Rhodopseudomonas palustris: one gene and its partner. The protein of the gene in region 2 binds, or shares a complex with, the protein of the main gene of each other region. Links are inferred from orthologs where the notes say so. Each region holds a gene or a part of one and is shown on either strand. Other genes may lie near its edges.

Region 1 (15,336 bases), 1.9 Mb from region 2 along the record:
GGATCGTCGCCTTCCCAGATGATCGCGACCTGGTCGCCGCGCTTGTCGAGGTGGCGGTCGATGCAGTTGTAGGCGGCGTTGAGAACGCCGTCCTCGAACCACTTGATCGAAACATTGCCGGGCGCGAACGACCAGTTGTCGATCTTGGTCGGCGCCTTGATCCAGTCGACCCGCTTGGCGTGCTCCGCCCAGAATCCGGTCGGATCCGTCACCGAGCGCTCGTACATCTGGCGATATTTGGCGTCGTCGACGAAGGCGCGGCTCGCCCACTCTGCGGGCACGTCGTAGATCTTCTCGGACATTTGTTCCTCCACAAAAACGCGGTCGATGCCGCACCCGCCGTCGGTGCTCGACCGCAACCCCGCTGCAACCGGCGACTCACCCGCCAACGAGTCTGGCTTCGCCGATCGTTGATCCTGCGATCCGGGCGAAGTCATGGAAACGCTACGGGGGAGCATCGCCGGTGAAGAGACGTGCGATCGTCTCAGCCTCCGGCTGTTGTTGTTGAGACAATTATGCGTCGGCCCGCCGGGCCGCGACAAGCGGTGCAGTCATCCGACTTTCGGCGCTGATCGCGCGCATGTGCAGAGCCGTGATCGCGATGCGTGCGCCGCGGCGGCGCGCCTGCCGGAACGAGTGTGGGGCTGGCGCATTAGCGATGGGCTCTGGCGCGGGAATGTTAACGGCATGATCGATCGGCAGAATTTCGAACTTCCCGAAACCGTGACGGACTCGGGCAGCACGGCCGGAGAGCCGGTCAGTGTTGCCGAGCTTGCCGAAGACCTCGGTCTGCATCTTGGCGAAGTCGATCATCTGACGATCCGCCGCATCAAGCGCGGCAAGCGCTGGCAATATCTGCGCGCCGATGGTTCGCAGGTGAAACAGCAAAGCACCATTCGTCGGCTGAATGCGCTGGCGGTGCCGCCGGCCTACCAGGATGTCCGCTACGCCGCCGATCCGGCCTCGCATCTGCAGGCGGTCGGCCGCGATGCGGCCGGTCGTCTGCAATACCGTTACCACTCGGATTGGGAGAAGGTCAGAGAAGCCCGCAAGGCGCATCGGTTGGCGCAGCTTGTCGGAGCGCTGCCGAAGATCCGTCGCGCCGTTGGCAAGCACCTGTCGGGTGATGAGCCGACCCGGGAGTTTGCGCTTGCGGCGGTCATCGAACTGATCGCCCGCACAGCGATCCGGCCCGGCAGCGAGTCCTATGCGCGGCTCAACGGCACCCGCGGCGCCGCGACGCTGCTGAAGTCCAACGTGGCGATCGAGGACGACTGCGTGACGCTGTCGTTCAAAGCCAAGGGCGGCAAAGCGGTGCGCAAGGAATGCGGCGCGGCCCGGCTGGTGCGGGCTATCGGCATCTTGCGCAAGCTGCCGGGCAAACGGCTGTTCCAATACGTCGGTGTCGACCGGGAGGTGCATCCGGTTTCGACCTCTCAGGTCAACGTCTTCCTGCGCGACCTCGCCGGCATCCGGATTTCGCTGAAGGACTTTCGCACCCTGATGGCCTCGGCGGTGGTGCTGGAATCGCTGGCGCGGATCGAGCCCGCGACCAGCGCCCGCGGCCGCCGCAAGCAGGTGCTGGAGGCGGTGCGGATGGCCGCCGACGAGCTCGCCAACACCCCCTCGATCTGCCGCAAAAGCTATGTGCACGCCACCATCGTCACCGCGTTCGAGGACGGCATTCTCGAACGGTTCGCTTCGACCCTGAAGGGCACCCGCTCCCAGGCTAAGCGCGAACAGCTGCTGGCGCAGGTGGTGATGGCGGCTGCAGCCTGAGGCCGCCCGTCAGTTCGGTGTCCAGCCGCAGGCAGCGAGCCGCGGGTGCATATGCGCGGGCGGCGGCGCGGTGACCACCACCGGCGGTTTGTTACGTGACAGCGGGATGACGATCTCGCGGGCATGCAGATGCAGCCTCGGTTCGCCGAACCGCGGGCCGTTACCGTAGATGTTGTCGCCGAAGATAGGCCAGCCCATCGCGGCGCAATGCACCCGCAGTTGATGGGTTCGGCCGGTGATGGGCTCGAGCGCCAGCCAGGTGAGGTGCGTCGGCGGAGTCGCACCGGATTTGGCGCCCGGCTTTCGAGACAGATCGTCACTCTCTGCCCGAGCAGAGTGAACTCCCTCTCCCGCTTGCGGGAGAGGGTTGGGGTGAGGGCGCCCCAAGGATGGCGTCTCGTCGTGGACCCCCACCCCCGACCCCTCCCCGCAAGGGGCAGGGGAGCCGCTTGCCGCGGCGCCGGGGGACGGGGCGGATGCTGCGGACGCGATCCTCGCGGCGGTCGGCAAAACTCCCGACCGCCCCATCACCCGCCACTTCGTCAGCGACGGCAGCCCTTCCGGATCGACCTTCTGCCACCAACCGCGTTCGGCATTGAGCTTGGCGATCGGCAGGTCGATGCTGCCTTCGTCTTCGGCCGGGCCGCCTTCGACGATCGCCCAATAGGTCTTGGAAATCCGCGAATGCTTGAACAGCAGCCCGAGCGTGGCGGTGGCCTTGCGGTGGCGGCCGAGCACCAGGCAGCCGGAGGTGTCGCGGTCGAGCCGATGTGCCAGCACGGGCGGGCGCGGCAAACCGTAGCGGAGCGCGTCGAACGAAGCCTCCAGATTCGGACCGCCTTTGGGCCCGCGATGCACCGGCAGGCCCGGCGGTTTGTCGATCACCAGCATCAGCCCGTCGCGATACAGCACGCGCGCCTGGATCTCCTCGGGGGTCAGTTCCGGCGGCTCGAATTGATCTGGGTGGCTTTCGTTCATGGCGCGAAACGGCTAACACAGCGCCCTGATGAGCGACACTCCGGAAAATTCGAAACAGAGCTGGTGGCGACGGCTTTCCAGCGGACTGAAGCGCACCTCGAGCTCGATCGGGACCGCGCTGTCGGAATTTGTTTCCAAGCGCAAGCTCGATCGGGCGATGCTCGAGGAGATCGAGGACGTGCTGCTGCGCGCCGACCTCGGCACCGAGGTGGCGGCGCGGATCGCCAAGGCGGTCGGCGAGGGCCGCTACGACAAGATGATCTCGGCCAGCGACGTCAAAGAGATCGTGGCCGCTGAGGTCGAGAAGGTGCTGGCGCCGGTGGCGCAGCCGCTCGACATCGACGCCGGCAAGAAGCCGTTCGTGATCCTGATGGTCGGGGTCAACGGCTCCGGCAAGACCACCACCATCGGCAAATTGTCGGCGCGGTTCGCTTCCGAGGGCCACAAGGTGATGCTGGCTGCCGGCGACACCTTCCGGGCCGCGGCGATCGATCAGCTCAAGGTCTGGGGCGATCGCACCGGCACCCCGGTGGTGGCCGGCGCCCAGGGCTCGGACGCGGCAGGCCTCGCCTTCAACGCGCTCACCGAGGCCAAGCAGCAGGGCCGTGACGTGCTGCTGATCGACACCGCCGGCCGGCTGCAGAACCGCACCGAGCTGATGAACGAGCTCGAGAAGGTGGTGCGGGTGATCAAGAAGGTCGACGCCACCGCGCCCCATGCGGTGCTGCTGGTGCTCGACGCCACCGTCGGCCAGAACGCGCTGTCGCAGGTCGAAGCCTTCACCAAGACCGCCGGCGTCACCGGCCTGGTGATGACCAAGCTCGACGGCACCGCCCGCGGCGGCATCCTGGTGGCGATCGCCGAGAAGCACAAACTACCGGTGCACTTCATCGGCGTCGGCGAAGGCGTCGACGATCTGGCGCCGTTCACGGCGCGGGATTTCGCCAAGGCGATCGCCGGCACGGAGGCGGCATGACGGACGACCTGCTGAAGCCCAACCGGCCGCACCCGCTGTTCAAGCTTGCGACCGAGCTCGGGCCGCTGCTGGTGTTCTTCATCGTCAACGCCAAGTTTCATCTGTTCGCCGCGACCGGCGCCTTCATGGTGGCGGTGGTCGCCGCCGTGATCGCGTCCTACGTCGTCACCCGTCACGTGCCGGTGATGGCGCTGGTCACCGCCGTCGTAGTGCTGGTGTTCGGCACCCTGACGCTGGTGCTGCACGACGAGACCTTCATCAAGATGAAGCCCACCATCGTGTACGCGCTGTTCGGCGCGGTGCTGGGCGGCGGGCTGCTGTTCGGCCGCAGCTTCATCGCCATCATGTTCGATCAGGTGTTCAACCTGACGGCGGAAGGCTGGCGCAAGCTGACGCTGCGCTGGGCGCTGTTTTTCTTTGCGATGGCAGTGCTGAACGAAGCGGTATGGCGGACGCAGTCGACCGACTTCTGGGTCAACTTCAAGGTGTTCGGCGTGGTGCCGCTCACCATGCTGTTCGCGCTGCTGCAGATGCCGCTCACCAAGCGCTACGCGGCCGAGCCCGCCACGCTCGAACAGAGCGCCGCCGACGAAGGCGACGTGTCGGGGCGCTGAGTCTGTTTGGCCCCAGGTCGTCATTGCCGGGCTTGACCCGGCAATCCATCCTCTTCTGGTGATGGATGCCCGGGTCAAGCCCGGGCATGACGTGTTACTTCGGGGCAGGCGCCCCGGCCTCACTTCGATTATTTCTGCTTGGCGATGATCTTGTCCTTGATGCCGTCGTAGGTCTTCTGCGGCACGATCTTCTTCTGCACCAGCTCGTCCTTGCCCTTGTAGGGCCGGCCCTTGATGATCGCGGCGGAGTAAGCCTTGCCGACGCCGGGGAGCGCGTCGAGCTGTTCGGCGGTCGCCGAGTTGATATCGAGCAGCTCGACCTTCTCCGACTTCGCCGGTGCAGCCGCCTTGGTTTCGGCTTTCGGCGGAGGGGCCATCTTGTCGGATTTGGCGGTCGGCGGCGTGGCCGGCTGTGGTGCCTGCGCCATCGCGGGTGCGGAGACGAGCAAGCCCAGCGCGACGGCAGCGGCGAGCGGGGCGAGCGTGAGACGACGGAAAGTCGAGGTACCCATCGGATGTCCCTCCAAAGGACGTTGTTAGTAACGCCCGAAGCTCATCCGGGATTCATGGCGCCGCAATGGCGGCGCGATGAACGGCCGATAAACGGTCCGATTTATTTTCGAGGGCTTTTTTAGCAGTGCTAACAGGTCGGTCAGCTCTGCGGCGCCGCCAGCGCCTTGCTGATTTCCGGCTTCAGCACCTTCTCGATGTTGTCCGGGGTGATCGGCCCGACCAGCTTGTAGGCGATCTTGCCGTCGCGCCCGATCACGAAGGTCTCCGGCACGCCGTACACCCCCCATTCGATCGCGGCACGCCCGGAGGCATCGACGCCGACGGCCGCGAACGGATTGCCGTACCGGCCGAGGAAGCGGCGGGCATTGTCGGGCTTGTCCTTGTAGTCGATCCCGACGAGTTGAATGCGGGTGTCCTGCGCCAACGTCATCAGCAGCGGCGCTTCGTCATGGCAAGGTACGCACCACGATGCCCAGACGTTGACGACGCTGACCTTGCCTTTGAACATCGCCGGATCGAGACCCGCGACCTGGTTGCCGTCACGGCTCAAGCCCTCCAGCGGCGGCAGCGGGGTCTGCGGCGCCGGCCGGCCGATCAGGGCCGAGGGGATCCGCGACACGTCGCTGTCGCCGAGCCGAAACCAGAACAACACCGCCAGCCCGGCGAACAGCAGCGCCGGCAGCACCACCAGCCAGGAGCGGCGCTTCGGCGAGGCGGGATCGAAGGTGTCGCTCATGATGATCCGTGGGTTGTTAGTCATCGGTGGCGCTGCGGCCGGAGCGGCGGACGGCGCCGCGAGCCTCGAGATCGCGCAGCCGCGCCTTCTGCTTGCGATAGTCCAGCACCACCCAGCCAATCAGCAGCAGCACCACGATCGCGGTCGCGGCGTAGGACGAGACGATGAAGTCCGCGTATTTCCCGAACATCACGCTGCCTCGGCCCGGCTGGCCTGCATCATCTGCAGCGAGCGCACCCGCCGGCGCAGGATCTCGTTCCGCATCGCCGCCAGATGCAGCGTCAGAAACAGCAGCGAAAACCCGATCGCGGTGACCAGCAGCGGGACCAGGAACGCCTTGTCGAGCGTCGAGCCGCCCATCCGCACCACCGAGGCCGGCTGGTGCAACGTATTCCACCAATCGACCGAGAACTTGATGATCGGCAGGTTGATGGCACCGACTAGGGTCAGCACGGCGGCGGCGCGGGCGGCGCGGGACGGGTCCTCGACCGCGCGCCACAGCGCGATCAAGCCGAGATACATCAGAAACAGCACCAACATCGAGGTCAGCCGGGCGTCCCATTCCCAATAGGTGCCCCACATCGGCCGGCCCCACAGCGAGCCGGTGACCAGCGCCAGGAATGTGAAGGCCGCGCCGATCGGCGCCGCGGTCTTGGCCGCGACGTCGGCGAGCGGATGCCGCCACACCAGCGTGCCGAGCGAGGCGACGCTCATCACCCCCCAGACGAACATCGCCAGCCAGGCGTTCGGCACGTGCACGAACATGATCTTGACGGTGGCGCCCTGCTGGTAGTCGTCGGGCGCCAGCATGCCCTGGGTCAGCCCCGCCGCCAGCGCCAATGCGGTCGCGGCCGCCAGCCAGGGCAGCAAGCGCCCCGCGAGCGTCAGGAACCGGGTCGGATTGGCGAGTTCGGTCAGCTTCATGACGTTCCTGATAATGGCCGGGACCCGCACAGGCAATGACGTGACGCAGGTCGGCGGCGACTTCCGAAGGAGTTGATCGGCGGTGATTCGCCCTAATCCAGCCCCTGGCGCAGGCTGGCGGCGGCGGCGAACGGGCCGATCACCAGGCTGAGCAGCGAGATCGCGCACAGGATCGAGAACGGCGTGCCGAACGACACCGGGCCGACGATCGCCGCCTGCGAGGCGGAAACGCCGAAGATCAGCACCGGGATCGACAGCGGCAGCACCAACACGGCCAGCAATAGGCCGCCGCGGCGCAGCGTCACCGCCAGCGCGGCGCCGATCATGCCGGTGAAGGTCAGCGCTGGGGTACCGGCCAGCAGCGTCGCCATCACGGCGAGCGAGGCGCTGCCGTCGAGGTTGAGCAGCAGGCCCAGCACCGGGGTTGCCACGATCAGCGGCAGGCCGGCCGCCAGCCAATGCGCCAGCGCCTTGGCGGCGCAGGTCAGCTCCAGCGGGGTCCGGCTCATCACGATCAGGTCGAGCGAGCCGTCCTCGGCGTCGGCGGTGAACAGCCGGTCGAGTGTCAGCAGGCTGGCGAGCAGCGCGCCGAGCCACAGGATCGCCGGCCCGAGCCGCTTCAAAAGCGCAAGGTCGGGGCCGACCGCGAACGGCATCAGCACCACCACAGTGAGGAAGAATAATACGCCGATCAGCGCCCCGCCGCCGACGCGGAGTGCGATCTTGATATCGCGGCGAATGATGGCGCCGAGCGCGGTCATGTCGCGGCTCCGATCCGCTGCTCGCGCACCGGAATGCCGAGCGGCGCGTGGGTGGCTGCGACGATGATGCCGCTGCGGGCGAGGTGATCCTGCATCAGGCCAACGAACAGCTCCTGACCTTTGACGTCGAGCGCCGAGGTTGGCTCGTCCAGCAGCCAGATCGGCCGCCGCACCACCAGCAGGCGGGCGATCGAGAGCCGCCGGCGCTGGCCGGCCGACAGATACGCCGCCGGCAGTTCGGCGGCGTGGCCGAGCCCGACCGCCGTGATGGCGGCGCTCAGATCGGTGCGCTCGCCGCCGAGAAAGTCGCGCCAGAAGCCGAGATTTTCAGCGACGCTGAGCGACGGCTTGAGCGCGTCGCGGTGGCCGAGATAGTGCGCCTGTTCGGCGACCGGCGTATCTGGTTCCCCGCCGTCGATCGTGATGGTTCCACCCTCAGGTGTCAGCAGCCCGGCGATCAGCCGCAGCAGCGACGTCTTACCGGCGCCATTATGTCCGATCAGCGCCAGCGCCTCGCCGCCGCTCGCCTCGAAGGCCAGTCCGGCGAATACCTCGCGGCCACCTCGTACACACCGTAAGTCGCGCCCCGACAGCCGCATGCATCCCAACCTGTTCCGCTCCGGGATCGGAACGGCCTGCTCACAAATCGATGCGCTCGCCTGTCATTGTCGAACTGGCGGCGCAATTGGAAAGGTTCTATAAGCCGGAACTTGATGCAGCACACGATCGGCGCCTGCAAGCCGGACGGCCTGCCCCTCCGGAGCCAGCATACAAGCTCGCCCAATCGAAAACGATAATCTGGGACCCGCCTTACATGACCTCGCTCGACAGCTTCAAATGCCGGAAGATCCTCAAGGTCGGCAGCAAGTCTTACGTCTATTACAGCCTGCCCACCGCCGAGAAGAACGGCCTGAAGGGGATTTCCCGTCTGCCCTACTCGATGAAGGTGCTGCTGGAAAACCTGCTGCGCAACGAGGACGACCGCACCGTCAAGAAGGCGGACATCATGGCGGTCGCCAAGTGGATGCGGAAGAAGGCGCTGGAGCACGAGATCGCATTCCGCCCGGCGCGCGTGCTGATGCAGGACTTCACCGGCGTGCCGGCGGTTGTCGATCTGGCGGCGATGCGCAACGCGATGCAGAAGCTCGGTGGTGATGCTGAGAAGATCAATCCGCTGGTGCCGGTCGACCTCGTCATCGACCACTCGGTGATCGTCAACTTCTTCGGTAACAACCAGGCTTTCAAGAAGAACGTCGCCGAGGAGTACAAGCAGAACCAGGAGCGCTACGAGTTCCTGAAGTGGGGCCAGAAGGCGTTCTCGAACTTCTCGGTGGTGCCGCCCGGCACCGGCATCTGCCACCAGGTCAATCTCGAGTACTTGGCGCAGACGGTCTGGACCAAGAAGGAGAAGATGACGATCGGCCGCAAGACCGGCACCTTCGAAGTCGCCTATCCGGACACGCTGGTCGGTACCGACTCGCACACCACCATGGTCAACGGTCTCGCCGTGCTCGGCTGGGGCGTCGGCGGCATCGAGGCGGAAGCTGCGATGCTCGGCCAGCCGCTGTCGATGCTGCTGCCGGAAGTGGTCGGCTTCAAGCTCAAGGGCGCGCTCAAGGAAGGCGTCACCGCCACCGACCTGGTGCTCACCGTCACCCAGATGCTGCGTAAGCAGGGCGTGGTCGGCAAGTTCGTCGAATTCTTCGGCCCGGGCCTCGACAACCTCTCGGTCGCCGACAAGGCCACGATCGCCAACATGGCGCCGGAATACGGCGCGACCTGCGGCTTCTTCCCGGTCGACGGCGAAACCATCGATTACTTGAAGACCTCGGGCCGTGCCTCGGCGCGGGTCGCGCTGGTCGAGAAGTACAGCAAGGCGCAGGGCCTGTTCCGCACCTCCAAGTCGCCGGACCCGGTGTTCACCGTGACGCTGACGCTGGACCTCGCCACCGTCGAGCCGTCGATGGCCGGCCCGAAGCGCCCCGAAGGCCGCATCGCGCTGTCGTCGGTCTCGGAAGGCTTCGCCACCGCGATGGCCAACGAGTACAAGAAGGCGCTCGACGGCGCCCGCTACAAGGTGGAAGGCCGCAACTTCGATCTCGGCCACGGCGACGTGGTGATCGCGGCGATCACCTCGTGCACCAACACCTCGAACCCGAGCGTGCTGATCGGCGCCGGTCTGTTGGCGCGTAACGCCGCGGCCAAGGGCCTCAAGGCGGCGCCGTGGGTGAAGACCTCGCTGGCCCCGGGCTCGCAGGTCGTCGCCGAGTATCTGGCGAATTCGGGTCTGCAGAAGGATCTCGACAAGGTCGGCTTCAACCTCGTCGGCTTCGGCTGCACCACCTGCATCGGCAACTCCGGCCCGCTGCCGGAAGAAATCTCGAAGTCGATCAACGACAACGGCATCGTCGCCGCCGCGGTGCTGTCGGGCAACCGCAACTTCGAAGGCCGCGTCTCGCCGGACGTGCAGGCCAACTACCTAGCCTCGCCGCCGCTGGTGGTCGCCTACGCGCTCGCCGGCTCGGTGACCAAGAACCTCGCGGTCGATCCGATCGGCACCGGTAAGGACGGCAAGCCGGTGTACCTGAAGGACATCTGGCCGAGCACCAAGGAGATCAACGCCTTCGTCAAGAAGTACGTGACCTCCAAGATCTTCAAGGCGCGCTACGCCGACGTGTTCAAGGGCGACACCAACTGGCGCAAGATCAAGACGGTCGAGTCCGAGACCTACAAGTGGAACATGTCGTCGACCTACGTGCAGAACCCGCCGTACTTTGAAGGCATGACCAAGCAGCCGGAGCCGATCACCGACATTGTCGACGCCCGCGTCCTGGCGCTGTTCGGCGACAAGATCACCACTGACCACATCTCGCCGGCCGGTTCGATCAAGCTGACGTCGCCGGCCGGTAAGTACCTGACCGAGCGTCAGGTGCGCCCGGCCGACTTCAATCAGTACGGCACCCGCCGCGGCAACCACGAAGTGATGATGCGCGGTACCTTCGCCAACATCCGCATCAAGAACCACATGCTGAAGGGCGCCGACGGCAACATTCCGGAAGGCGGCCTGACCAAGCACTGGCCGGACGGCGAGCAGATGTCGATCTACGACGCCGCCATGAAGTACCAGGAAGAGAAGGTGCCGCTGGTGGTGTTCGCCGGTGCCGAATACGGCAACGGTTCGTCGCGCGACTGGGCCGCGAAGGGCACCCGTCTGCTCGGCGTTCGCGCCGTGATCTGCCAGAGCTTCGAGCGCATCCATCGCTCGAACCTGGTCGGCATGGGCGTGCTGCCGCTGACCTTCGAAGAGGGCACCTCGTGGGCCTCGCTCGGCCTCAAGGGCGACGAGAAGGTCACGATCCGCGGCCTCGAAGGCGACCTGAAGCCGCGGCAGATGCTGGAAGCCGAGATCACCTCGGCCGAGGGCAAGCGCAAGCGCGTGCCGCTGCTGTGCCGCATCGATACGCTCGACGAACTCGATTACTACCGCAACGGCGGTATTCTGCACTACGTGCTGCGCAAGCTCGCGGCCTAACAGCCGCGATCTTCGTCGATAGGCGCAGAATGCCTCACTGCGAAGTGAGTGGCAGGTGAACGGAAGGCGGCCTATGCAAATGGCCGCCTTTTCGTTTTAAGGCTCCTCGATGGATGGCGGCGCGCCGCCGTCCCGAAGCATTCGGCAAAGGCGGTTCGGCAAACGACGATGAATGGTGTTGGTGGATTTTCGCGGTGGTCCGGCGCACTCGGCCTGTGCGTGACGATCGCGACGGCCGATCTTGCTGCCGCCGAGCCCCGCGCCGTGGTCGAGCTGTTCACCTCGCAAGGCTGCTCGTCCTGTCCGCCGGCGGACAAAATCATCGGCGAACTCGCCCGCGATCCGTCGGTGATCGCCCTCAGCCTGCCGATCGACTATTGGGACTATCTCGGCTGGAAGGACACCCTGGCCGACTCCCGTTTTACCGCTCGCCAGAAAGCTTACTCGCAAGTGCGAGGCGATCGGGACGTGTTCACCCCGCAGGTGATCGTCAATGGGTCGGCGCACCTTGTCGGCAGCAACCGCGCCGGCATCGAGGGCGCGATCAAGACCACCGACAAGACCGCCGGGGTGATGACCGTGCCGGTCTCGGTGGCGGTCGAAGGCAAAGAGATCAAGGTCTCGGTCGCCGCGGCGCCCCAGGGCGAGACGACCAAGAGCGGCGAAGTCTGGATCTGCGCGGTGTCCAAAGCGATCCCGATCGAGATCGGGCGCGGCGAGAACCGCGGCCGGCACGTCACCTACCACAACGTGGTGCGCAATCTGCTGAAGGTCGGCGATTGGACCGGCGCGGCGGAGCACTGGACGGTGCCGCTTGAGAACGTCGTCGGTGACGGCGTCGATGCGGCGGCGGTCTACGTGCAGAACGGCAGCCGTGAGAAGCCCGGCGCGATGCTCGGGGCCGCGTTCACGTCGCTGAACTGATCGTCTGCCGGGTGCGATCTGGCGGAAATAGCCAGAGCTGCTTTGCGCGCTTGGCTGCGCGCTTCCCGACTGGGAGCAAGCCGGCCCCTCAAAACAAAAAAGGACCAACTTGCGTCGGCCCAGGAGGGGGATCGAGGTTCTGCGTACAGGCCCGATCCCGACTGCTTCGGGGGGCTGGGGGCTGAGGAATCCGAAGCCGAAGGGACCGGGCCAACGCAGTGATAGTGTTATTGCAAGCGGGCTTGGCGGGCGCTGGGCGAAAATCGGGCGGCAATAAGAATTCGGCTAACGAAGGCGTGAGCCGCGTGCGCAAGGGCGCTGTTTCGGCGCCTGCTGCTTTCGGTCCCCTTGCGGCCCGTCGCCGGCGGCGCAATCATGTCAGCGTCGTGACAGGAGGCGCCGATGGATATGATTTCCGGGGAGGCTGACCCCAGCGAGAGCCGCGCAGCGGAGCGCCCAGGCACCGCACCGCTGCAGGGACTGGTTACTTTCAACCGCCTGGAGCTCAATCGCATCCTCAATCTCTATGGCCGGATGGTCGCGGCCGGCGAGTGGCGCGATTACGCCATCGACTTCCTGAAAGACACTGCGGTGTTCTCGATCTTCCGCCGCGCCTCGGAAGTCCCGATCTATCGCATCGTCAAGGATCCGCGGCTCGCCCGCAAACAGGGCGCGTATTGCGTCATCGGCGCTTCCGGCCAGATCCTGCGCCGCGGCCATGAACTCGAACGTGTGCTGCTGGTGATCGACCGCAAGCTGGCGCTGGTCTGACCTGAGCTGCGGCGGAGCCGGGGCGAAGCGTCTCGGTGGCCCCCCGCGTCATCGCTCGGCTTGTCCGGCGACCCAGTATCCCAGAGCGCCAGTGATCAGCGTCAACTCTCTCGAATACTGGGCCCTCCGCTTTTCGGAGGGTTACGGCATTATGGGCTGTTCGGCAGCGCTTCTGCTTCGGGCACCGTCTGCCCGCCGTCCCCCAGCGTCCGCTGCATCAGCACCGAGTCCAGCCAGCGACCGAACTTGAAGCCGACGTCGGTATGGGTGCCGATCGGCACGAAGCCGCCTTTGCGGTGGAGGGCGATCGAGGCGGCGTTGGCGGAATCGCCGATCACCGCGATCATCTGGCGGAAGCCGCGCTCGGTGCATGCGGTGATCAGGTCACGCAGCAGCGCGCTGCCGATGCCGCGGCGGTGGGCCGCCGGATCGAGATAGATCGAGTTCTCGACCGTGAACCGATAGGCCGGCCGCGGCCGGTAGGGGCCCGCATAGGCGTAGCCGGCAATCGCCCCGTCCGCCTCCGCGACCAGATACGGAAAGCCGGCTTCGGTCAGAGTGCTGAACCGCCGCGTCATCTCGGTAAGGTCGGGCGGGCTCAGCTCGAAGGTCGCGGTGCCGAACCGCACCGCCTGCTCATAGATTGCGGTGATGGCCGGCAGGTCGGCGGTGATCGCCGGGCGGATGACGAGGTCGGACATGTGAAATTCGGACTCGGAGCGGATCGCCAATCTCAGCGTCATACGCGGGCTTGACCCGCGTATCCATCCTCTTCGCCATGACGCTTGGCTGGCTTGCAGGAGGCTGCCTGCAGCAGGATGGATCGCCGGGTCGAGCCCGGCGATGACATCTGACATGCGAAGCGTCCTGCTGCTCCCGGCGGTCCCGGTCCGTCAAAACAAAAGCCCCGGCGCTGGGCCGGGGCTTCGAGCTGTCAGGTCTGGGAGGAGACCGTTATTCCTTCTGTCCGAGCAGCTGAAGCAGCAGCGTGAACAGGTTGATGAAGTTCAGGTAGAGCGACAGAGCGCCGGTAATGGCAGCCCGCTCGGCGACGTCGCCGCCCATCGAGCCGTAGCCGTAGATGTAGTCGTTCTTCAGGCGCTGGGTGTCCCAGGCGGTCAGGCCGGCGAACACCAGCACGCCCACCACCGAGACGATGAACTGCAGCATCGACGAGGCGACGAACAGGTTCACCAGGCTGGCGATCACGACGCCGAACAGGCCCATGATCAGGAACGAACCCATCCCGGTCATGTCACGCTTGGTGGTGTAGCCGTAAAGGCTCAGCGCACCGAACGCGGCCGCGGTGATGAAGAACACCCGGACGATCGAGGTGTGGGTGTAGACCAGGAAGATCGACGACAGCGAGATGCCCATCAACGCCGAGAACGCCCAGAACAGAAGCTGTGCGGTCGCCGGCTTCAGGCGGTTGATGCCGAAGGAGATGACAAACACCATCGCCAGCGGGGCGAGGATGAAGACCCACTTCAGCGGGCTGACGAACATCGCCACGCCGAACGAGGTCAGCATGGTGTTGCCGACCCGCGCGGCAGCCGCGCCGGCGTCCGTGGTCACGGCGCCCATATAGACGCCGAGCGCCGCCAGGCCGGTGATGGCCAGGCCGATCGTCATGTAGTTGTAGATGCGCAGCATGTAGGCGCGCAGCCCGGCGTCGACGGTCGCGGTTTCGACGCGTCCGGCGGCCCGGCCGAAGGGAGAAGTGTAGTTGCGGTCCAAGTCCGACATGGTCGAGATCCCGAGTTGGTCTGGCCGGTCGCGAAGGGTGGCGAAAGCCAGTACTAATTTATCCGGACGGTGGCGAAGAATGTGCGCTTAAAGTTGAGCCAAGATCCCAGTCAGGACCCAAAATTAACGTCTGTTCATCGAGCCGTCCGACCCATGCTGATATGTGGGAAACTAACACGGACGGGGCAAGCTTTAATGCGCGGCTGAATGTCGCTCCGCTCTGAAGGGTAAAGAAATCGGCGTCCGACCTTGGTCGAAAATGGCCATTTCCCAGTCGTAACAGGACCCGCCAGAGCGGTGCGCCAGCGCGCCGCGCCGCCCGTTCCGCCGGCGCTGCATACTATAAATTTCGCAAAACGGAAGCTGGTTTCTGGTTGAGCGCCAGCCACGTGCCGATCAGTCCGAGGCCGACCGTGACCACCAGAGCGGCCACCACCACGCCGGCCGCCGAGCCGGCCTGCCAGGCGAAACTCAGCGTCATTAATCGTGTGACAATCAGCCACGCGGCGACCGAGCCCGCCAGCACGGCGAACGCCGCGGTGGCGAGACCAATCAGCGCATATTCGAGCGCAAAGGCGCCGATCAGCCGTCCCCGGGTGGCGCCCAGCGTCTTCAGGATCACCGCGTCATAGACCCGGTGGCGATGGCCGGCAGCGAGCGCGCCGCCCAGCACCAGGATGGCGGAGATCAGCGTCACCGCGCTGGCGCCGCGCACCGCCAGCACCAGGTTCGACACCACGCCGCCGACCGTCTCCAGCGCTTCGCGCACCCGCACCGAGGTCACCACCGGAAACCGGTCGGCGACCTGCTTGATCACCGCGGCGTCGCTCTGCGGCGTGCTGCCGCTTTCGGTCAGCGTGGCGATGTGGGTGTGGGGCGCGCCGCGGAAGGTGTCCGGTGAAAACACCAGGACGAAATTGATCCCGAGGCTCTGCCAGTCGATGCTGCGCAGGTTCGAGATCGTGGCGGTGATCTCGCGGCCGAGCACATTGACGGTGACCTTGTCGCCGATCGACAGCCCAAGTCCCTGCGCCAGCTTCTTGTCGAACGACACCAGTGGCGGTCCGCTATAGTCCTTGGGC
Region 2 (7,465 bases):
GGAGCGCCGGCCACGCCCAATCCGAACTGACCTGCGGACCGGTGGTGCTCGACACCCGCACCGGCCGGGTCAGCGTCAGCGGCAATCCGGTGAAGCTGACCAGCCACGAATATCGGCTGCTCGCCTATCTGATGCACCACTCCGGCCGGGTGGTGTCGCGCACCGAACTGGTCGAGCATCTGTACGATCAGGATTTCGACCGCGACAGCAACACCATCGAAGTGTTCGTCGGCCGCATCCGCAAGAAGCTCGGCGTCGACATCATCCAGACCGTGCGCGGGCTCGGCTATCTGCTGTCGCCGCCGGCCGCGGACGCGCATTAGCGCGCCGGCGACGCGGTGACCGCCAAACCCTCCCGCCGCGGCAGTTCGCTCGCCACCCGGCTGTTCCTGTCGGCGACCGCGTGGGTGGTGGTGATCCTGGCGATCACCGGCATCGCGTTGTCGTCGGTGTATCGCGGCGCCTCGGAGCGCGCGTTCGATCGCCGGCTCAACCTTTATCTGCGCACCATTATCGCCGAGGTCGCCACCCCCGACACCACCCAGGAGGCGTTCCAGTCGATCGGCGAGCCGCTGTTCGATCTGCCGCTGTCCGGCTGGTACTGGCAGGTTGTCCGCACCGACGGCGAGAAGCCGGAGACGCGCGCCTCGCGGTCGTTGTGGGACCGCAAGCTGCCCCGGCTGGAAGATCAGGGCATCGAGCTGGGGCCGTCCGGCGTACGGCACGGCTATGTCGACGGCCCGGAAGGCCAGACCCTGCGCATGGTCGAGCGGCCGGTCGATCTCGGCCTCGACGGCAAGTTCGTCGTCACCGTTGCGGGCGACGCCACCGAAATCTTCGAAGAGACCCGGACCTTCGATTACTACCTCGCCGGCACCTTCGTGGCGCTGTCGATCGGCCTGGTGCTGACCACGATCTTCCAAGTCCGGTTCGGCCTCGCGCCGCTGAAGCGGATCTCGGAGTCGATCGCCGACGTCCGCTCCGGCCGCGCCGAGCGGCTGGAGGGCCAGTTCCCGGTCGAAATCGCCACCTTGGCGCGTGAGACCAATGCGCTGATCGAGGCCAATCGCGAGATCGTCGAGCGCGCCCGCACCCATGTCGGCAACCTGGCGCACGCGATCAAGACGCCGCTGTCGGTGCTGGTCAACGAAGCGGGCGCCCGGCCGGGCGATCCGCTGGCCGCGAAGGTGATGGAGCAGGCCGAGCTGATGCGCAGCCAGGTCACCCACCACCTGGAGCGGGCCCGGATCGCGGCCCGGCTCACCGTGGTCGGCACCATCACCGAGGTCGAGCCGGTGATCGAGGCGCTGCGCCGGACTATGGAGAAGATCCACCGCGACCGCGCCATCCAGGTCCGCGCCGAGGTCGCCGCCGGCCTCAAGTTCCGCGGCGAGCGCCAGGACCTCGAGGAGATGGTCGGCAATCTGGTCGACAACGCCTGCAAATGGGCGGCGGGACGGGTGTTCATCGCGGTCACCGGGGAGAAGAGCGACGAGCCCGGCGGGCCGCCCAAACTGCGGATCGTGGTCGACGACGACGGTATCGGGCTGTCGGCCGAGCAGCGCGCGCTGGTCGCCCGCCGCGGTAAACGGCTCGACGAGAGCAAGCCCGGCTCCGGCCTTGGATTGGCAATTGTCGTTGATCTTGCAGCGCTTTACGGCGGCGAGCTGAAGCTCGACAACGCCCCGATCGGCGGCCTGCGCGCCGAGCTGACCCTGCCTGCGGCATAACGAGCCCCGCGATTGCCACAGGGGCGCCAGAATTTGCATCTTGTTTTCCTTAACGGTTATGGATGTAGGCTGTTGGCCTTCGGGGAGCCGTTGGGGATGACCATGACGTCTTGGGGGGTGAAGCCGCTATTGCTGCTCGCCGGCGCGCTGGCGCTGGCCGGGTGCGATCGCACGTCCGGGCTGGTGGCCCGGGTGGATTCCTTCACCAGCACCGCGACCTCGGATTTCGGCCGCAATGACGGCAGCGCCGCGGTCGATGCCGCCGCGATGGGCGGCCTGATCGGGCCGAAGATCGGCGCGCTGCTCAATGCCGAAGACCGCCGGCTGGCCTATGCGGCCGAGCTGGAGGCGCTCGATCGCGGCGAATCCGGTGCGCCGGTGGCGTGGAAGAACGCGTCCTCGGGCCGCTACGGCAACATCGTGCCGGGTCCGGTCTATATGAAGCAGGGCTCGACCTGCCGCGGCTATTCGCACGCGGTGACGATCGGCCAGCAGATCGAGATCTCCCGCGGCACCGCCTGCCGCGCCAATGACGGCGCGCCCTGGACCGCCCAAAGCTAGCCCTGCGTCCGCCGGTTGATGTGCTGGAAAACGATACTTTCCAGCACCTTATCTGCGTGAGCGGCAGCGTCAGAAGAGTGTGAATCCAGCGTTCGACGCGGTCACCTCAACCCCTTCTTAACATCGCCGTGGCTATCTCTGGAGGGTAGCGCCGTGGCGTGACCGGCACCGTGCGAGCGGTGCGCAATTCCACGCGTGCGGACAGCCTGCAAACCATTGGGCGCATGAGCCAGACACCCACCGAACGGCTGAGAGATTATCTCTCCCAGCTCCCGCCGCAGTCCCAAGCGCTGCTGATGCGGGAATTCGAGCGTGCGCTCGAACGGGGCGAGGATGTCGCGGTCGCCAGCTTCGTGCTGGAGGAGTTGCGCAAGATCGTTCGCGGCTCCGAGGACGACAACAAGCCTCGCTCCGAGGATCCGGCCCGGCTGATGTTCCGGGTGCTGGAACCGTTCCTGATCGATCCGAAGGAATCGCCGCGGCCCGGCCAGCTCCGGCGCTCGTCGCTGACCTCGGTCTGGCAGTGGCTGGAGCGCGAGGGCATTCCGGATCAGATCCGCGAATTCGAAGCCGGGCTGATCGGCCTGCGCGGCGCGCCGGCGTCGCAGGTCGAGCAGCTGGTCCGCAAGCTGCAGCAGGCCGCCGCCGCTGCGATCGACAAGCTGATCAACCCCGAGCCGGGCGTCGACCGCCAGCGCACGATGTCACGCGTCGGCCCGCCGTCGGCGGTCGAAGATCTGGCGCCGATCGGTGCGGTGCTGAAGAACCGCGACGCCATCGACACCTTCAACGGCAAGCTCTCCAGCAACCTGCGGGTGTTCGGCGAGAGCCAGGTCAATTCGATGATCGCGGCGCTCAACGTGCCGGCGCTGCAAACGCCGATCCTGCTGCCGTTCGCGCTGACGCTGATCCTCAACCACCTCAACCAGCCGTGGCAGATCGTCCGGATGGCCATCAAGGTTGCCGGCTCGGACGACGAGATCAAGGTCGCCGCCACGCCTTACGGCGTCGCCGTCACCATGGCGATCCAGGATCTGGCGCGGCTCACCGCCGATCTGCGCGAGGAAATCCGCCGCGGCCATTACGGCAACGTCGCCGAGAATCTCAAAGTGATTCACGACGGCATTCGCGGCCTGCGCACCGAGCTCGACATCCGCAGCGACTCGTCGTGGGGCAAGCAGCTTGCGGCGATCCGCGTCGACATCTCAAACGCGGTGAAGTCGGAGATCGAGAGCGTGCCGGGCAGGGTGCGCCGGCTGCTGCGCCAGCGTCCCGACAAGGACATCGCCAGCGGCGCCAGGCTCGACCAGCTCGAGGTCGACGAGACTGCCGCGCTGATCGATTTCGTCGCGGTGTGTCGCACCTATGCCAGCGAACTGGCGATCAACGAAGTGACGCAGCGGACCTATTCCGAGCTGCAGCAATATGTCGAGAAATCCACCGACGCGCTGGTGCAGTCGCTGCGCGGCTCCGATGCGCGGGTGAAGCCGTTCCGGCATCAGCAGGCGCAGGCCGCGGTCCGGTTCTGCGAATTGCTGTTCAGCCACGACTATGCCTCGCTGATGAGTCGCGCGGTCGAAAACGCGATGGTTGTGGTGGAACGCAAGCCGGCGGCGCGGGCGGGCTGAACTCCCCTTTGATTCAAATCAAGTTTCGTCCCCTGCGGCGCCTTATCCGGTGCCGCAAATGTCAATTGCGGCTATCGTCCGACCATGGTGTAACCCGCCCGGATTTTCGACCTGCCGGGCCGGTGCCGCGGCTCCATAGTCTTCACCCGGAACCTCGCTCGAATGGCGCTTTGGTTTGTGTTCGCGATGATGACGGCCGTGGCGGTGTTCGCCGTGCTGTGGCCGCTCGGGCGTAGCGTCAAGGCGCAGCGCGATGGCAGCGAGGCGGCGGTCTATAAGGATCAGCTTGCCGAAGTCGACCGCGATGCCGCGATCGGGCTGATCGGTCCCTCTGAAGCCTCCGCCGCCAAGGTCGAGATCGGCCGACGGCTGCTCGCCAGCGCCGAGGCCGAACGCTCGACGCCGACCACCACCCGCCGCGGCCTGCGCCGCATGGTCGCGGTGGTGGCGCTGATCGGACTGCCGGTGCTCGCGATCGCTGTGTATTTGCCGCTCGGTTCGCCGATGCTGCCGGACCAACCGCTGGCTGCGCGGGCCAAGGCGCCGCCGAGTTCGCAGCCGCTCGACAATCTGGTGGCGCAGGTCGAGGCGCATCTGGAAAAGAACCCGACCGATGGTCGCGGCTGGACCGTGCTGGCACCGGTGCTGGCCAAGACCGGCCGGTTCGACGATGCGGCGCGCGCCTATCGCAACTCGATTACTTACGCCGGCGAGACGGCCGACCGCCGCGCCGATCTCGGCGAGGTGCTGACCTCGGCGGCGGGCGGCGTCGTCACCGCCGATGCCAAGACCGAATTCGAGCGTGCGGTTGCGCTCAATCCGGATGAAGCCAAGGCGCGCTACTTCCTCGGCCTTGCGGCCGAGCAGGATGGCCGCCCGAAGGATGCCGCGACGATCTGGCGCGCGATGCTGGAGAAGGGTCCGGCCGACGCGCCGTGGCGGCCGATGCTGCAGACCGAGCTTGCCCGCGTCGACGGCACCGCCAAGCAGCCGGCACTGCCGGAAGGTGCGGCCGCTGCCGTGCAGAATATGAGCGAAGCCGAGCGCGCCGCGATGATCCAGGGCATGGTCGCCAAGCTCGCAGCGCGGCTGAAGCAGAACGGCGACGACGTCGACGGCTGGCTGCGGCTGGTGCGCGCCTATATGGTGCTCGGCGACACCGACAAGGCCAAGAGCGCGCAGACCGAAGCGCGCCAGGCGGTGGCCGACAAGCCCGACCGGCTGAAGCAGCTCAACGACGGCCTCAAGGGCCTCGGGCTCGACGGCTGACGATTGCAGCACGAACGATGTGTTTTCGACATCTTCGTCAGACAAACACTTCGAGCGACGCCGCGAAGCGTCGCTTGTGAACATCCGGTAGAGGACGCCGAGGCGAACGAACCATGACGCGTAAACAGCGGCGGTTGTTGATGATCGGGGGCGCGGGCGTGGTGCTCGTGATTGCGGTGGGCCTGGTGCTCAACGCGCTGCGCGACTCGATCGTGTTCTTCTCGACGCCGAAGATGGTGGCCGAACAGCACATCGAGGCCGGCCGACGGTTCCGGCTCGGCGGCGTGGTCGAGCCCGGCTCGCTGCAGCGTGGCGAGCAACTGAAGGTGTCGTTCAAGGTCACCGACGGCAGTGCCACTCTGCCGGTCGCCTACAAGGGCATCCTGCCGGATCTGTTCCGCGAAGGGCAGGGCGTGATCGCCGAAGGCTCGCTCGATAAGGCCGGCGTGTTCGAAGCCGACACCGTGCTGGCCAAGCACGACGAGAAGTACATGCCGAAGGAAGTCGCCGACGCCTTGAAGAAGGACGGCCACTGGAAGGACGACTACGGCAAGAAGTCGCCCGGTGAGGCGACCGCCGGCCAGACCTCGGCGAATGCGGCGGAGGGCGGCAAATGATCGCCGAGGCCGGGCACTACGCACTGGTTCTGGCGCTGGCTCTGGCGCTGATTCAGTCCACCGTTCCGCTGCTCGGCGCCCGGCTCAATGACGGCGCGCTGATGAACGTGGCGCGTTCGACCGCGCTGGTGCAACTGTTGTTCGCCGGCCTGTCGTTCACCGCGCTGGTGTGGCTGCACGTCACCTCCGACTTCTCGGTGGTGAACGTCTACGAGAACTCCCACTCGATGAAGCCGCTGCTCTACAAGATCACCGGCGTGTGGGGGAACCACGAAGGCTCGATGCTGCTGTGGGTGGCGATCCTGGCGCTGTTCGGCGGCCTGGTCGCGGCGTTCGGCAACAACCTGCCGCTGTCGCTGCGCGCGCACGTGCTGGCGGTGCAGGGCTGGGTCGCGACCGCGTTCTATCTGTTCATCCTGATCACCTCGAACCCGTTCGCGCGGATGGCCAATGCGCCGGCCGAAGGCCGCGACCTCAATCCGGTGCTGCAGGATATCGGCCTCGCGGTGCATCCGCCGATGCTGTATCTCGGCTATGTCGGGTTCTCGATCTCGTTCTCGTTTGCCGCCGCGGCGCTGATGGAGGGCCGGCTCGACGCCGCCTGGGCGCGCTGGGTGCGGCCGTGGACGCTGATCGCCTGGATCTTCCTCACCCTCGGCATCGCAATGGGTTCTTATTGGGCCTACTACGAACTCGGCTGGGGCGGCTGGTGGTTCTGGGACCCGGTCGAAAACGCCTCGCTGATGCCGTGGCTCGCCGGCACCGCGCTGCTGCATTCGGCACTGGTGATGGAGAAGCGCAACGCGCTGAAGGTCTGGACCATCCTGCTGTCGATCCTGACCTTCTCGCTGTCGCTGCTCGGCACCTTCCTGGTCCGCTCCGGCGTGCTCACCTCGGTGCACGCCTTCGCCACCGATCCGTCGCGCGGCGTGTTCATTCTGATCATCCTGTGCGTGTTCATCGGCGGCAGCCTGACGCTGTTCGCCTGGCGCGCCTCGTCGCTGAAGCAGGGCGGTTTGTTCGCGCCGATCTCGCGCGAAGGTTCGCTGGTGCTGAACAATCTGTTCCTCACCACCGCTTGCGCCACCGTGTTCGTCGGCACGCTGTATCCGCTGGCGCTGGAAGTGCTGACCGGCGACAAGATCTCGGTCGGCGCGCCGTTCTTCAATCTCACCTTCGGCCCGCTGATGGTGCCGCTATTGGTCGCGGTGCCGTTCGGGCCGCTGCTGGCCTGGAAGCGCGGCGATCTGATCGGCGCCGCGCAGCGGCTGATCGCCGCCGGCGTAGTGGCGCTGCTGGCGGTCGCCTTCGTGTACGCCTGGGTCCATGGCGGCGCTGTGCTGGCGCCGCTGGCGATCGGCCTTGCGGTGTTCGTGATCGTCGGCGCGCTGGTCGATATCGCCGAGCGCATCGCGCTGTTCCGCGGTCCGCCGTCGATCTCGTTGCGCCGCGCCTCCGGCCTGCCGCGTTCCGCCTGGGGCACGATGTTCGCCCACGCGGCGCTCGGCGTGACGCTGATCGGCATCGTCTGCGAGAGCACCTGGAACAGCGAATACATCGCGGCGATGAAGCCCGGCGACAGCACCAAGCTCGCCGGCTACGAGTTCAAGTTCGAGGGCGCCAACCAGCGCCAGGGCCCGAACTACCGCGAATTGCTGAC

Evidence for each region.
Region 1: the proteins of ccmE (region 2) and ccmB are in contact, whole or in part, in a solved structure (PDB 8CE8), measured with the Escherichia coli proteins. The link is inferred for Rhodopseudomonas palustris from one-to-one orthologs.

What each region holds. Positions count from the first base shown.
Region 1 is NZ_CP019966.1:219,581-234,916, reverse strand. What follows is about bases 5,448-8,383. They hold ccmB (heme exporter protein CcmB), read right to left. Parts: upstream 7,282-8,383; coding sequence 6,613-7,281; downstream 5,448-6,612. Other genes in these bases: acnA (aconitate hydratase AcnA), read left to right, coding at 8,096-8,383; ccmA (heme ABC exporter ATP-binding protein CcmA), read right to left, coding at 7,278-7,880; RPPS3_RS01045 (heme ABC transporter permease), read right to left, coding at 5,786-6,520; ccmD (heme exporter protein CcmD), read right to left, coding at 5,613-5,786; RPPS3_RS01055 (DsbE family thiol:disulfide interchange protein), read right to left, coding at 5,448-5,596. In the rest of the region: acs (acetate--CoA ligase), read right to left, coding at 1-302; RPPS3_RS01080 (DNA topoisomerase IB), read left to right, coding at 688-1,779; RPPS3_RS01075 (RluA family pseudouridine synthase), read right to left, coding at 1,789-2,757; signal recognition particle-docking protein FtsY, read left to right, coding at 2,786-3,733; RPPS3_RS01065 (septation protein A), read left to right, coding at 3,730-4,347; RPPS3_RS01060 (ComEA family DNA-binding protein), read right to left, coding at 4,476-4,859; more of RPPS3_RS01055, read right to left, coding at 5,000-5,447; more of acnA, read left to right, coding at 8,384-10,813; RPPS3_RS01025 (DUF1223 domain-containing protein), read left to right, coding at 10,982-11,737; RPPS3_RS01020 (DUF2794 domain-containing protein), read left to right, coding at 12,140-12,508; RPPS3_RS01015 (GNAT family N-acetyltransferase), read right to left, coding at 12,658-13,209; RPPS3_RS01010 (Bax inhibitor-1/YccA family protein), read right to left, coding at 13,463-14,254; RPPS3_RS01005 (ABC transporter permease), read right to left, coding at 14,595-15,336. UniProt on the Escherichia coli protein: Required for the export of heme to the periplasm for the biogenesis of c-type cytochromes.
Region 2 is NZ_CP019966.1:2,097,421-2,104,885, forward strand. The notes cover bases 4,264-7,053. They hold ccmE (cytochrome c maturation protein CcmE), read left to right. Parts: upstream 4,264-5,301; coding sequence 5,302-5,805; downstream 5,806-7,053. Other genes in these bases: ccmI (c-type cytochrome biogenesis protein CcmI), read left to right, coding at 4,264-5,188; RPPS3_RS09730 (heme lyase CcmF/NrfE family subunit), read left to right, coding at 5,802-7,053. In the rest of the region: RPPS3_RS09700 (response regulator transcription factor), read left to right, coding at 1-323; RPPS3_RS09705 (ATP-binding protein), read left to right, coding at 339-1,730; RPPS3_RS09710 (RT0821/Lpp0805 family surface protein), read left to right, coding at 1,827-2,291; RPPS3_RS09715 (hypothetical protein), read left to right, coding at 2,516-3,919; more of ccmI, read left to right, coding at 4,082-4,263; more of RPPS3_RS09730, read left to right, coding at 7,054-7,465. UniProt on the Escherichia coli protein: Heme chaperone required for the biogenesis of c-type cytochromes. Transiently binds heme delivered by CcmC and transfers the heme to apo-cytochromes in a process facilitated by CcmF and CcmH.